DNA from 2 places in the Kouleothrix sp. 19917 genome. Region 1 is predicted to be linked to the other one. Evidence: riboswitches for the same ligand, from Rfam matches in the RefSeq annotation. Region 1 holds a riboswitch; the other holds the start of a gene.
The links. A riboswitch is a leader RNA that binds a small molecule or an ion and turns the genes downstream of it on or off. The one in region 1 is predicted to bind S-adenosylmethionine.

Region 1 (5,492 bases):
TATCTTTTCTCTCGTTTTGGGGTTATGCCATTACGGAACTGCACATCCAACGCAGTGCTTTTTGCCTGCGGCAGCAAGGTAATTTGATTATTTTTGTATGCAGTGTTCTGCGCGTAGCGCAGAACACTGCATACAAAGAAAAGGACGAGTACCGCTCTGCCGAAGGCTAAGGACGCTAATAACGTCGGGAAAATGTGAAATTGTCCGCTGGGCGCTGCGCCTGAAGCAGTTATGATAGCGGCTTTGCCGCCAGCTACGCCTCAATCGCCGCGACATCGCCCTCGGCGCGCTCGGCCACCGAGCCGATGCTGAAGTACTTCGCGTCGGGGTGGTGAATGACAATTGCGGCGGTGCTTTGCTCGGGCACAAGCTGGAATGCCTCGGTGAGCGTCACGCCAATGCGCTCGGCCGGCAGGATCGCGAACAGCTTGGCGTGCTCGTCGAGGTCGGGGCAGGCCGGGTAGCCCCACGAGTAGCGCTTGCCGCGCTCGCCGGTTTTCGAGCCGGGCTCAGTGCGCAGGCCCAGGCTTTGCCGCACCACGCGGTTGGTGTATTCCGCCAGCGCCTCGGCCAGCGACACGCTCAATCCATGGATATAGTAGCCCCGGCTGTAGTCGCCCGCGCGCTGCAACTCCTCGGTCAGGTCGTCGACGCGCGTGCCCATGGTTACGATCTGGAAGGCTGCGACATCGTACTCGCCGCTGGTGGCGGCGCGGAAGTAGTCGGCCAGGCACAGTCGCTCACGCTCGGGCTGGCGCGGGAACACGAAGCGCGTCAGTTCGCGGGGTTGGGAGTTGGGGGTTAGCGAAGCTGGATCGTACACCACCAGCTCGTTGCCGTCGCTCTGCACCGGGAAGTAGCCATACACCACTTTCGGCTCCAGCCAGCCATCGCGCTCGGCCTCGCGCAGCAGCTCGCGCACCTTCACGTCGAACTCGCCCTTCAGCCGCTCCCACTCCGCGCCCTTGGCGTTTTTCGCGCCCCATTGCAGGCGATACAGCGCATTGCGGTCGAGGCAATCGACCACGTCCTGCAGCTTGATGCGCGTGACCACCTGCGTGCCCCAGAAGGGTGGCGTCGGCACCGGCACGTCGCGGCGCACATTCGAGCGCGCCGTGTCGCCGCGGGTGGCCTGCCCCAGCTCGGCCAGCGCCACACGGCCGCGCTGCTTCTGGCGCAGCACCTGCGCCGCGTCCACAATCGTCTGCTGCACAAAGCTCGGGCGCACCGCCGGGTCGGCCAGCTTGTCCATCGTCTCCAAACCCTCGAAGGCGTCTTTGCAGTAGAACACGCCCGATTCGTAGGGTTCCTCATCCGCCACAAAGGTAATGCGCTGGCCGTACTGCTTGTTGATCGCCGCGCCGCCCACCAGCACCGGGAAGCTCAGCCCGCGCCGGTGCAGCTCCTGCACGCACAGCGGCATCTGCTTCGAGGTGCTCACCAGCAGCGCCGACAGGCCAATCGCGTCGGCGCCCACTTCCACTGCCTTCTCGATGATCGTGTTAAGCGGCACCTGCTTGCCCAGGTCGTAGACGGTGTAGCCGTTGTTGGCGAGAATCGTGTGCACCAGGTTCTTGCCAATGTCGTGGACGTCGCCATACACCGTCGCCAGCACGACTTTGCCCTTGGTAGAGCCTTCGAGCTTATCGAGATACAGTTCAAGATGCGCGACAGCCTTTTTCATCACCTCGGCGCTTTGCAGCACAAAGGGCAGGATGAGCTGGCCCGAACCGAACAGGTCGCCCACTTCTTTCATTGCGGGCAATAGCACGTCGTTCAGTACGTCGACGGCGGCTTCGCCACGCGGCATTGTTTGCTCTTCTTGTCGGGGCGCAGCAGCCTGAGGGCCTGTGCCTGTTGAAGGATCTGCGGGCTGCTGCGCCTCTGCTGCGGGCTGCTGCGCCGCTACTTGCTGCGCCCTTACAGCGTCGGGCGTGATGCCCATCCGCTCGGCCATCAGCGTGTCGATATCGCTTTCGACGCCTTCTTTCTTGCGGTGGACGATCTTCCAGTGCAGGCGCTCGCCCACCGTCATGCCGGCGGTCGGGTCGGCGCGGGTTTCGGTTTCGGCGGCGGCGTTTTGCTCGTAGAAGTTGATGAAACGCGCCAGCGCGTCCTCGCGCCGGTTGAAGATCAGGTCTTCGCAGAGCGCGCGCTGCTCGTCGGGAATTTCGGCGTAGGGCGTGACGTGCGCCGGGTTGATGATTGCCGTGTCGAGGCCGGCGTCGACGGCGTGCTTGAGAAAGACCGAGTTGAGCGCGGCGCGGGCGTGCGGCGCGACACCAAAGCTCAGGTTCGAAACGCCCAGCGTGGTGAAGCAGCCGGGGATGTTCTGCTTGACGGCGCGGATGCCCTCGATCGTTTCAATCGCGGCGCGGCGCAGCTCTTCCTGCCCGGTGGTGATTGGGAAGGTCAGCACGTCGAAGATCAGCGCCTCGGCCGGCACGCCATACTCGTCCTGCGCGATCTGCGCAATGCGCTGAGCAACCGCCAGCTTCTTCTCGGCCGTGTGCGCCATGCCGTCTTCGTCAATCGTCATCGCCATGGCCGCCGCGCCATAGCGCGCCAGCAGCGGCAGCGTGCGGTCGAGCTTTTCGCCGCGCCCGCCTTCCAGCGAGAGCGAGTTGATCACCGCGCGGCCAGGGTAGGTTTCCAGCGCGGCCTTCAGCACGTCGGCCTCGGTGGTGTCGATCACCAGCGGCAGCTCGACATTCATGGTCAGCTTTTTCACCAGCGTGACCATCTGATCCTGCTCGTCGGGGCGCTCGGTGGTGGCCACGCACACGTCCAGCAGGTGCGCGCCGCCGTCCACCTGCTCGCGCGCAACTTCCAGCACGCCGTCGTAGTCGTCGTTCAGCAGCAGGCGCTTGACTTTGCGCGACCCAAGCGTGTTGACGCGCTCGCCAATCATTGTGAGCGTGATGTCCTGGCGCAGCGCGGCGGCCTTCACGCCCGACGAAACGCTGGGAATGTATTCGATCTCGCGCTCGGCGGGGGCGCGCTCGAAGCCAAGCGCCGCTCGCAGGGCGCGCAGGTGCGCGGGCGTGGTACCGCAGCAGCCGCCCACCACATTCACGCCATACTCGCGCACAAAACCGCCCAGGATGCGCGCAAATGGCTCGGGCTCCATCGGGTACACGGTCTCGCCATCGACCTCGATCGGCAGGCCGGCGTTGGGGATGCACGAAATCGGCAGGCGCGAGTGCGCGCACAGGTACTGAATCGCCTCGCGCATATGCTCGGGGCCGGTGCTGCAGTTCAGGCCGATCACATCCACCGGCATGGCTTCCAGCGTGGCGATCACGGCCGGCACCTCGGTGCCGAGCAGCATGCGTCCCGACAGGTCGAGGAAGATCTGGGCCTGCACGGCCACGCTGCTGCCGGTTGCTTTCTTTGCGCGGCGGATGCCATCGAGCGCGGCCTTCACTTCCAGAATATCGACGCTGGTTTCCACCAGCAGCACATCCACGCCACCCTCGATCAGCGCGCTGGCCTGCTCGAAAAAGATGTCGGACAGCTCGTCGAAGGTGATGTTGGACAGCGCGGGGTCGTCGGAGGAAGGCAGCTTGCCGGTTGGGCCAATCGAGCCAGCCACATAGCGCGGGCGGCCATCCTGCGCCTGGTAGCGGTCGGCCACGCTGCGGGCCAGGCGCGCGGCGGCGATATTCAGCTCGGCGGTGCGCTCGGCCAGGCCCCATTCTTCCAGGCGCAGGCGCGTGCTCTGGAAGGTGTTGGTTTCCAGCACATCGCAGCCGGCCTCCATAAACGAGGCGTGAATCTGCTCGATCACGTCGGGGCGCGCAATTGCCAGGTAGTCGCGGTTGCCGTTGGTGCGCTCGCCGCCGTAGTCGTCGGCGGAGAGGTTGAAGGTGTCGATGCTGGTGCCCATTGCGCCGTCGTAGAGCAGCACGCGCTCGCGCAGCGCTTCGAGGTAGGTGGGTTTGGTGGCGTGTGTCACAGTATAGTATTCTCCTGGTTTTTGGGCATAAAAACACCCCACGCGCTGGCGTGAGGCTGTGTGTTCCTCATCTCCCAGCTTGCGCTGTCGGAGTTAGCACCGTGCCGAGATTTACGATTGACGATTTATGATTTACGAATGTGAGGCCGCAATCGTAAATCGTACATCCAAAATCGTAAATGGCTCGGGGGTTGCCGGGGTTTCACAGGGCCGTTCCCTCCACCCCTCTTGATGAGCGGTCTTCAATTGGCGCGCAGTATAGCAGCCGGGGGCGGGCTTGTCAACGCCGTGTTGCACATTGCGCAACGGCTGGCTACCACCAGAAGGTGTGGCCGCCAAGCATGCGGCGGATCTGTTCGCAGATTTTGTCGGGGTGGATGGGCTTGCTGATAAAGCTGTCGAAGCCGGCATCCTTGGCGCGCAGGCGCGTCTGGTGCATGATGTTGGCGGTGACGGCGGCAATATGCGCGCGCGCCGATTGTGGGTGAGCGCGCAGGCGCTTGAGCACCGAGAAGCCATCCTCGCCGGGCAGGCCAATGTCGAGCAGCACCAGATCGACCTGGGGCAGCGCCTCGATCAGCTGGATGAGCTTGGCGCCGCTGCCGCGATGGTAGAAGTGCTTGAAGCCAGCATATTTCAGCAGCTCTTCGATCACCAGGTAGGAATTGGGATCGTCTTCAACCAGGATGATATACGCATTTTCCGGGTTGTCGATCGGTGTTCGGTTGTGCTGGCGCGCAAATGGTTGCGTCATATCATTCACCTGCATGCAATGGTGGCAGCGGTTAATTCAGCACTGCCGGGCTTGACTCGGGCTGGGTTGAAAGGAACTCGGCTTCTTCGACCTTGATCGGCATGCTCATGCGCTCGCTCACGGCGCACATGTCTTCGGCAGTGACGGCCGGCACGGTAAAGCGGAATGTCGAGCCGTAGCCGGGCTTGCTTGTGACATTCAGCTGGCCGCCATGCAGCTCGACCAGGCGCCGGCTGATTGGCAGGCCCAGGCCAGTGCCGCTGTAGCGCCGCGAAAGCGTTTCGTCGGCCTGGCGGAATTCTTCGAAAATAATGTCGATATTTTCGGGCGCGATGCCAATGCCCGTATCTTCAACCTCGACAATCACCTGGCTGGCGTCGGCTTGTGCTTCGCCCGCGCTGCCATAGACGCGCAGGGTAATGCTGCCGTGCTCGGTGAATTTCACCGCGTTCGAGAGCAGGTTCAGCAGCACCTGTGCCACGCGCACACGGTCAATATACACCAGGGGCAGGTCGCCCGCAATCTCGCTGCGCAGCATGATCGGCTTGCCCAGCGTCAGGCTGCTGGCGGTGATCAGCGCTTCCTGCACCACCAGCTCGATCTGGCTTGGCTCGCGCTGCAAATCGAGCCGCCCGGCCTCGATCTTGGCGTTGTCGAGAATGTCGTTCAGCAGCTTGAGCAGGTAGTTGCCCGAGTCGTAAATTCGGCCCATGTAGTCGTGCTGCTCGGGCGCAAGCGGGCCTTTCAGCTCTTGCTTGAGAATGTAGGAAAAGCCAATGA
Region 2 (5,492 bases), 1.3 Mb from region 1:
TAATGCGCGGCTGCTGGCGCTCGGCGCGCTGGCAATTGCTGACTCATTTATTGTCACGTGGGATAGCAAGTCGGCCTACGTCTACTGGCGACCGGTCACGGCGATCAACGAGGGCGAGAATGACGGCAACCCGCAGACACAGGGCGACCCGAGCTGGCAACCATTTCTCAATACGCCAAATTATCCCGAGTATACATCGGGCGCGAATGGTGCAGTCGGCGCGCTGACCCGTATGCTGGAACTGTACTTCGGCACGGATCGCGTGGTCTTCACGGTTGTCAGCACCAATGCAAATGCCAAGCCGAAGATGCGCACATACACTCGGTTCTCGGACTTGGCGTGGGATACCGTGAACGTGCGCATCTACCAGGGCCTCCACTTCCGCAGCGCCGATGAAGTGGCCCGTGCGCAGGGCCGGCTGGTAGCCGAATGGGCCTTTGGGCATGCTTTGCGGCCAATTGGCGGCTAGGGCCGGCAGAAGGGCGCCAGCGCTGGAAATGTGGTAGGCGCAGGGAGGGCGGAATGGCACGAGCGAACGAGCTACTGCGCCAGAGGGCGAAGCCAAACGTGGCGGCGCAGGTGGGGCTGTGGGCTGGTGGGCTGGTGGTGGCGCTGGTGCTGGGGCTTGGCGCGCTGCTCAGCAGCGCGCCGGCCTTCCGCTATGATGTCAATGTGCACAACGGAGCACGCCTCTCGCTGGGCATTCTGGAGGGCTGCCCGGCCGAAGTACCAATCGATATCTGCGAAGCCTACCGCTTGCAGATGGAACGCCACTTCGAGCTGACGTTGAACCGACCCGGCGTGCGGCATGTGCTGCTCGCGTTCGATCTGTCGCCCCGCGAGCGCTGAGCGACACCCCCTCACTACAGCGAAGAGCAAATGAATTGAGCCACAGAGCGTACAGAGGATATTGAGTACTCTGTCAACGAAGTTTCCTTGTACTCAGCTTCCAGGAAGCTCAGGCCAGTTTTGCTTCAACCTGATAATCAGATGAGCTTCCTGGAAGCTTGCCCGTTGTATGAAATAACGTATTTTCCAAAGTACTGAGTTTGGTTCTATAGATCGTTAATCTCTGTGCGTTCCAATGCTTCGCGGCTGCTTAAGAAGTTCCCCGGCCTGGCCTCATCCGCCTTTCGGACGAGCGCCAATCCGCCGAATGGCTATTTGACATTTCTGCGCAACTCACGTATTATTCGGCGCAACAATTGAATAGCGCAACTCTTATCCAGAGAGGTGGAGGGACCGGCCCGATGAAACCTCGGCAACCCTGGAAAAAGCGTAGGCGTGCAACGTTTAGTACACGAGGCATGCGCAGCTTGATCATTAGGGTGCCAAATCCGGCAGCGCGACTGGAAGATGAGAGGCATACGTCGGACGTAAGCCCCTTCCTATGGTTTTGGAAGGGCTTTTTGTTTCAGCGTTTCCATGGCCCTCATCTGCGCGATGAGGGCTTTGTTGTTGCCAGCCCCATCGCGCAGCGCCTCACCTGTGGCACGTGGCTTGTTCTCGTTGTAAGGAGGCATTCCCGATGGCGGACGAAACGAAATTCACCGGCTTTGAAACCCTTGCGCTCCACGCCGGCCAGCAGGCCGACCCGACCACTGGCGCGCGCGCGGTGCCGATCTACCAGACGACGTCGTACCAGTTCAAGGACACCGACCACGCCGCGCGCCTGTTCGGCCTGCAGGAATTCGGCAATATCTACACCCGCATCATGAACCCGACGCAGGATGTGCTCGAGCAGCGAATCGCCGCGCTGGAGGGTGGCGTGGCCGCGCTGGCGCTGGCTTCGGGCCAGGCCGCCGAGACGTTTGCGGTGCTGAATATTGCTGGCGCGGGCGACAACATCGTGTCGTCGACCGACCTGTACGGCGGCACGTATAACCTGTTCAAGCACACCCTGCCAAAGCTGGGCATCACCACCCGCTTTGTCGATGCGCGCGACCTGGATGGCTTCCGCAGCGCAATCGACGGCAACACCAAGGCGTTCTTCCTGGAGCTGATCGGCAACCCCAAGCTCGACGTGCTGAACCTTGAGGCGATCTCGGCGATTGCCCACGAGGCCGGCGTGCCGGTGATTGTCGACTCGACCACGGCGACGCCGTACCTGTGCAAGCCGTTCGATTTCGGCGCGGATATTGTGGTGCACTCGGCCACCAAGTACATCGGCGGCCACGGCACCAGCATCGGCGGTCTGCTGGTCGACAGCGGCAAGTTCGACTGGGCGGCAAGCGGGCGCTTCCCCGGCCTGACCCAGCCCGACGAGTCGTACCACGGCCTGGTGTACACGCAGGCGCTTGGCCCGCTGGCCTACATCATCAAGGCACGCGTGCAGCTGCTGCGCGACCTGGGCGCGGCGATCAGCCCGTTCAACTCCTTCCTGCTGCTGCAGGGCATCGAGACGCTGCCGCTGCGCATGGAGCGCCACTCGCAGAACGCGCTGGCTGTGGCGAAATATCTGCAAGAGCACAGCAAGGTCGAGTGGGTGAACTACCCGGGCCTGCCCGACCACCCCACCTACGAGCTGGCCAAGCGGATGATGCCCAAAGGCCAGAGCGGCATCCTGGGCTTTGGCATCAAGGGCGGGCGTGCATCTGGCGCGACGTTTATCAACAGCCTGAAGCTGTTCTCGCACCTGGCCAACATTGGCGACGCCAAGAGCCTGGCGATCCACCCGGCGTCGACAACCCATAGCCAGCTGACGGTTGAGGAGCAGGGCCTGACGGGCGTGACCGACGACTACGTGCGTCTGTCGATCGGTATCGAGACGGTTGACGACATCATTGCCGACCTGGATCAGGCCCTGGCGAAGGTCTAGGCGGCACCATGGCGTAAGGGCGATGCATCGCCCCTGATGTGTTGTGAATCACCGCTAACGCGGGCGATGCATCGCCCTTACAGTGTGGAGTCGAGACGATGATCGCTATGACACTCGATCGACAGACTGATAATGTGGGTGTGGTCGAACGCCGCAGCATGACCTGGCTCGAACCGCTGCAGCTCGAAAGTGGCGCGCGGCTCGGGCCAGTGACGCTGGCCTACGAAACCTACGGCACGCTCAACGCGGCGCGCGACAACGCCATCCTGCTGCTGCACGCGCTTTCCGGCGACGCGCACGCGGCGGGCTGGTACGCTGGCGCGGCTAAACCGGGCTGGTGGGATGCAATGGTGGGGCCGGGGCGACCATTCGATACCAATAAATATTTTGTGATCTGCTCGAATGTGCTGGGCGGCTGCCAGGGCAGCACCGGCCCCGGCAGCGTCGATCTCAGCACGGGCAAGCCCTACGGCGCGCGCTTCCCGGTGATCACGATTGGCGACATGGTGCGCGCGCAGGCACGCCTGCTCGATCGCCTGGGCATCGACCAGCTGCTGGCAGTGGCGGGCGGCTCGATGGGCGGCTTTCAGGCGCTGGAATGGGCCACAACCCTGCCCGAGCGCGTGCGCGGCACCCTGCTGCTGGCCACCAGCGCGCGCTCCTCGCCCCAGACGATCGCCTGGAACGCCATTGGCCGGCGCGCAATCATGAGCGACCCGAACTGGCGCGGTGGCGACTACTACGACGGCCAGGCGCCCGCCGATGGGCTGGCGGTGGCGCGCATGATCGGCCACATCACCTACCTGAGCGAGCCCTCGCTGGAGCGCAAGTTCGGGCGGGCGTTTCAGCAGGGCGGCGGGCCGGCCTTCTCGCTGGAGCGCGAGTTCGCAATCGAAAGCTACCTGGAATACCAGGGCGCGAGCTTCAACGCGCGCTTCGACGCCAATTCCTACCTGTATATCACCAAGGCGATGGACTACTGGGACCTGCCGGCGCGCTATGGCTCGCTCGACGCCGCGCTGGCGCGCAGCCAGTCGGAATTCCTGCTGCTCTCGTTCACCAGCGACTGGCTCTACCCGGTCGATGAGTCGCAGCAGATCGCCGACGCGCTGGCGCGGATTGGCCGCCCATCGGAGCATGTAGTGCTGCCGTCGAGCGCCGGCCACGACGCCTTCCTGGTCGATTACCAGCCGCAGGGGCCGATCATCACAGAGTTTCTGGCGGGCTTGGCGAGCTAGGACTGGTGGGAATAGGGGATAGTGGAAAGTAGCGGACGGCGAGCATATGCTCGCCGTCCGTTGTTTTGTACCGCTCGGTGCGCAGCGAGGCGCAGAGGTTGGCTGGAAAGCTCATTTGGGCAAGTGATTATTGGCGATATTACAGAAACTACAGAGCTATATGCTGTTGTAGCAGCTGATCTGCGACGTGTAGCATCTTCTGCAATGTACTTGCGAGCGATTGGTGATCTTTGTATCCATGTACAATATTGTTTCGTGCTTGAAATGCCTTCTCTAAGATCTGGTATTGTTCCTTATCAAGTACCCCATAGGTGAATAGGCTTTTCGTCAGTTGGCCTGGATTATTGCGTGTAACAGAGACAGATTCCTCACTCGCAATAGCGCGCAGTAATGCCTCAATTGCGGACCAGGCAAGCATCAGAGCAGCCTCCCCGTGCTCCTGATCTGATAACTGCTGTGCTTCACGAAGGCGGTATGTAATGTCACGATCAGTGAGCGAAGTTGCATATTTTAATTGAAGTGATGAACGTTCCTTCGGGTTCGTCACCACAAGCTCGAATCGCCAAGTTGGCTGATCGTGAAGTGCTTGGGCAACTGCGTCAAGTTCTGGAGCGCTTCCAAGCGACTCTTGCGTTCGCACTTCAACAATTACATTTTCTTCGGAACTACGCGCTACCATGTCAATACGAAAGCGGGCAAGGAAATCTGGCAGTTGGTCAGGTGGCGGTTCAATAATAACATCATAGCCGCGCTGGCGATATTCGCGAGCGACTTCGAGCAGGCGTTGATGCTCACGTGCGGTTGTATCTAGAGTCATCAAATCAACTCCCCATGGTCAGGAGCCACATCAATGCGGATATACAGGAATTCGTTACCGCGACAGAAGCCCTCTGCAAGGACTGGTGACATGCCACGAACGCGAAAACTCCCATTCAAATCAGTCTTGCGAACATAGGTATCCGTGATCTGGCTGTCATCCTCATAAATGAAGCCATTCAGCGCATCTTGAATTGGTTTGACCAAATTATCATTGTCGATGCGCACCGAAACACCATCGTGATAGTACGTTACTGTAAAGCTGAGTCGTGCCTGAGTGGGTGGTGTATTGGCGGGCCAGCGCTGTACTGCTGCGGCTCGCACAGTGTGTTGCCATGCATGCAAGCGGGCAGCATGCCGTGTTTGATGCGAGACGGGTGGGCCATCAACGATGAACTCAAACGGCAGCATAGATACTTCGCTCTCAGCCCTCTGTCGAAGAATTATATTATACCAGAACAGCTTGGGAGGTGAGGCAGAGGCTAAGAGGCAGGCAAAATGGCGCACCTGCTATAGTTCTAGCGTATTACACCACTAGCACTGCACTGCCCTCAAGCGGCAGCGTCATGGTGATGGTCGTGCCCTGGCCTTCGGTGCTGCTGGCCTGAATGGTGCCGCCG

Region 2: another riboswitch for S-adenosylmethionine. It lies ahead of M1P90_RS16655 (homocysteine synthase); the one in region 1 lies ahead of M1P90_RS21655 (methionine synthase).

What each region holds. Positions count from the first base shown of each region.
Region 1 covers NZ_CP097099.1:5,345,696-5,351,187, forward strand. Annotated here, with positions in the region: gene M1P90_RS21655 (methionine synthase) at 254-3,958, opposite strand; SAM riboswitch class I at 4,023-4,196, opposite strand; gene M1P90_RS21660 (response regulator) at 4,272-4,712, opposite strand; gene M1P90_RS21665 (sensor histidine kinase) at 4,744-5,492, opposite strand, start outside.
Region 2 covers NZ_CP097099.1:4,062,651-4,068,142, reverse strand. Annotated here, with positions in the region: gene M1P90_RS16665 (vanadium-dependent haloperoxidase) at 1-469, shown strand, start outside; gene M1P90_RS16660 (hypothetical protein) at 523-849, shown strand; SAM riboswitch class I at 1,219-1,363, shown strand; gene M1P90_RS16655 (homocysteine synthase) at 1,529-2,818, shown strand; gene metX (homoserine O-acetyltransferase MetX) at 2,926-4,056, shown strand; gene M1P90_RS16645 (hypothetical protein) at 4,205-4,873, opposite strand; gene M1P90_RS16640 (RusA family crossover junction endodeoxyribonuclease) at 4,873-5,283, opposite strand; gene M1P90_RS16635 (sensor histidine kinase) at 5,399-5,492, opposite strand, start outside.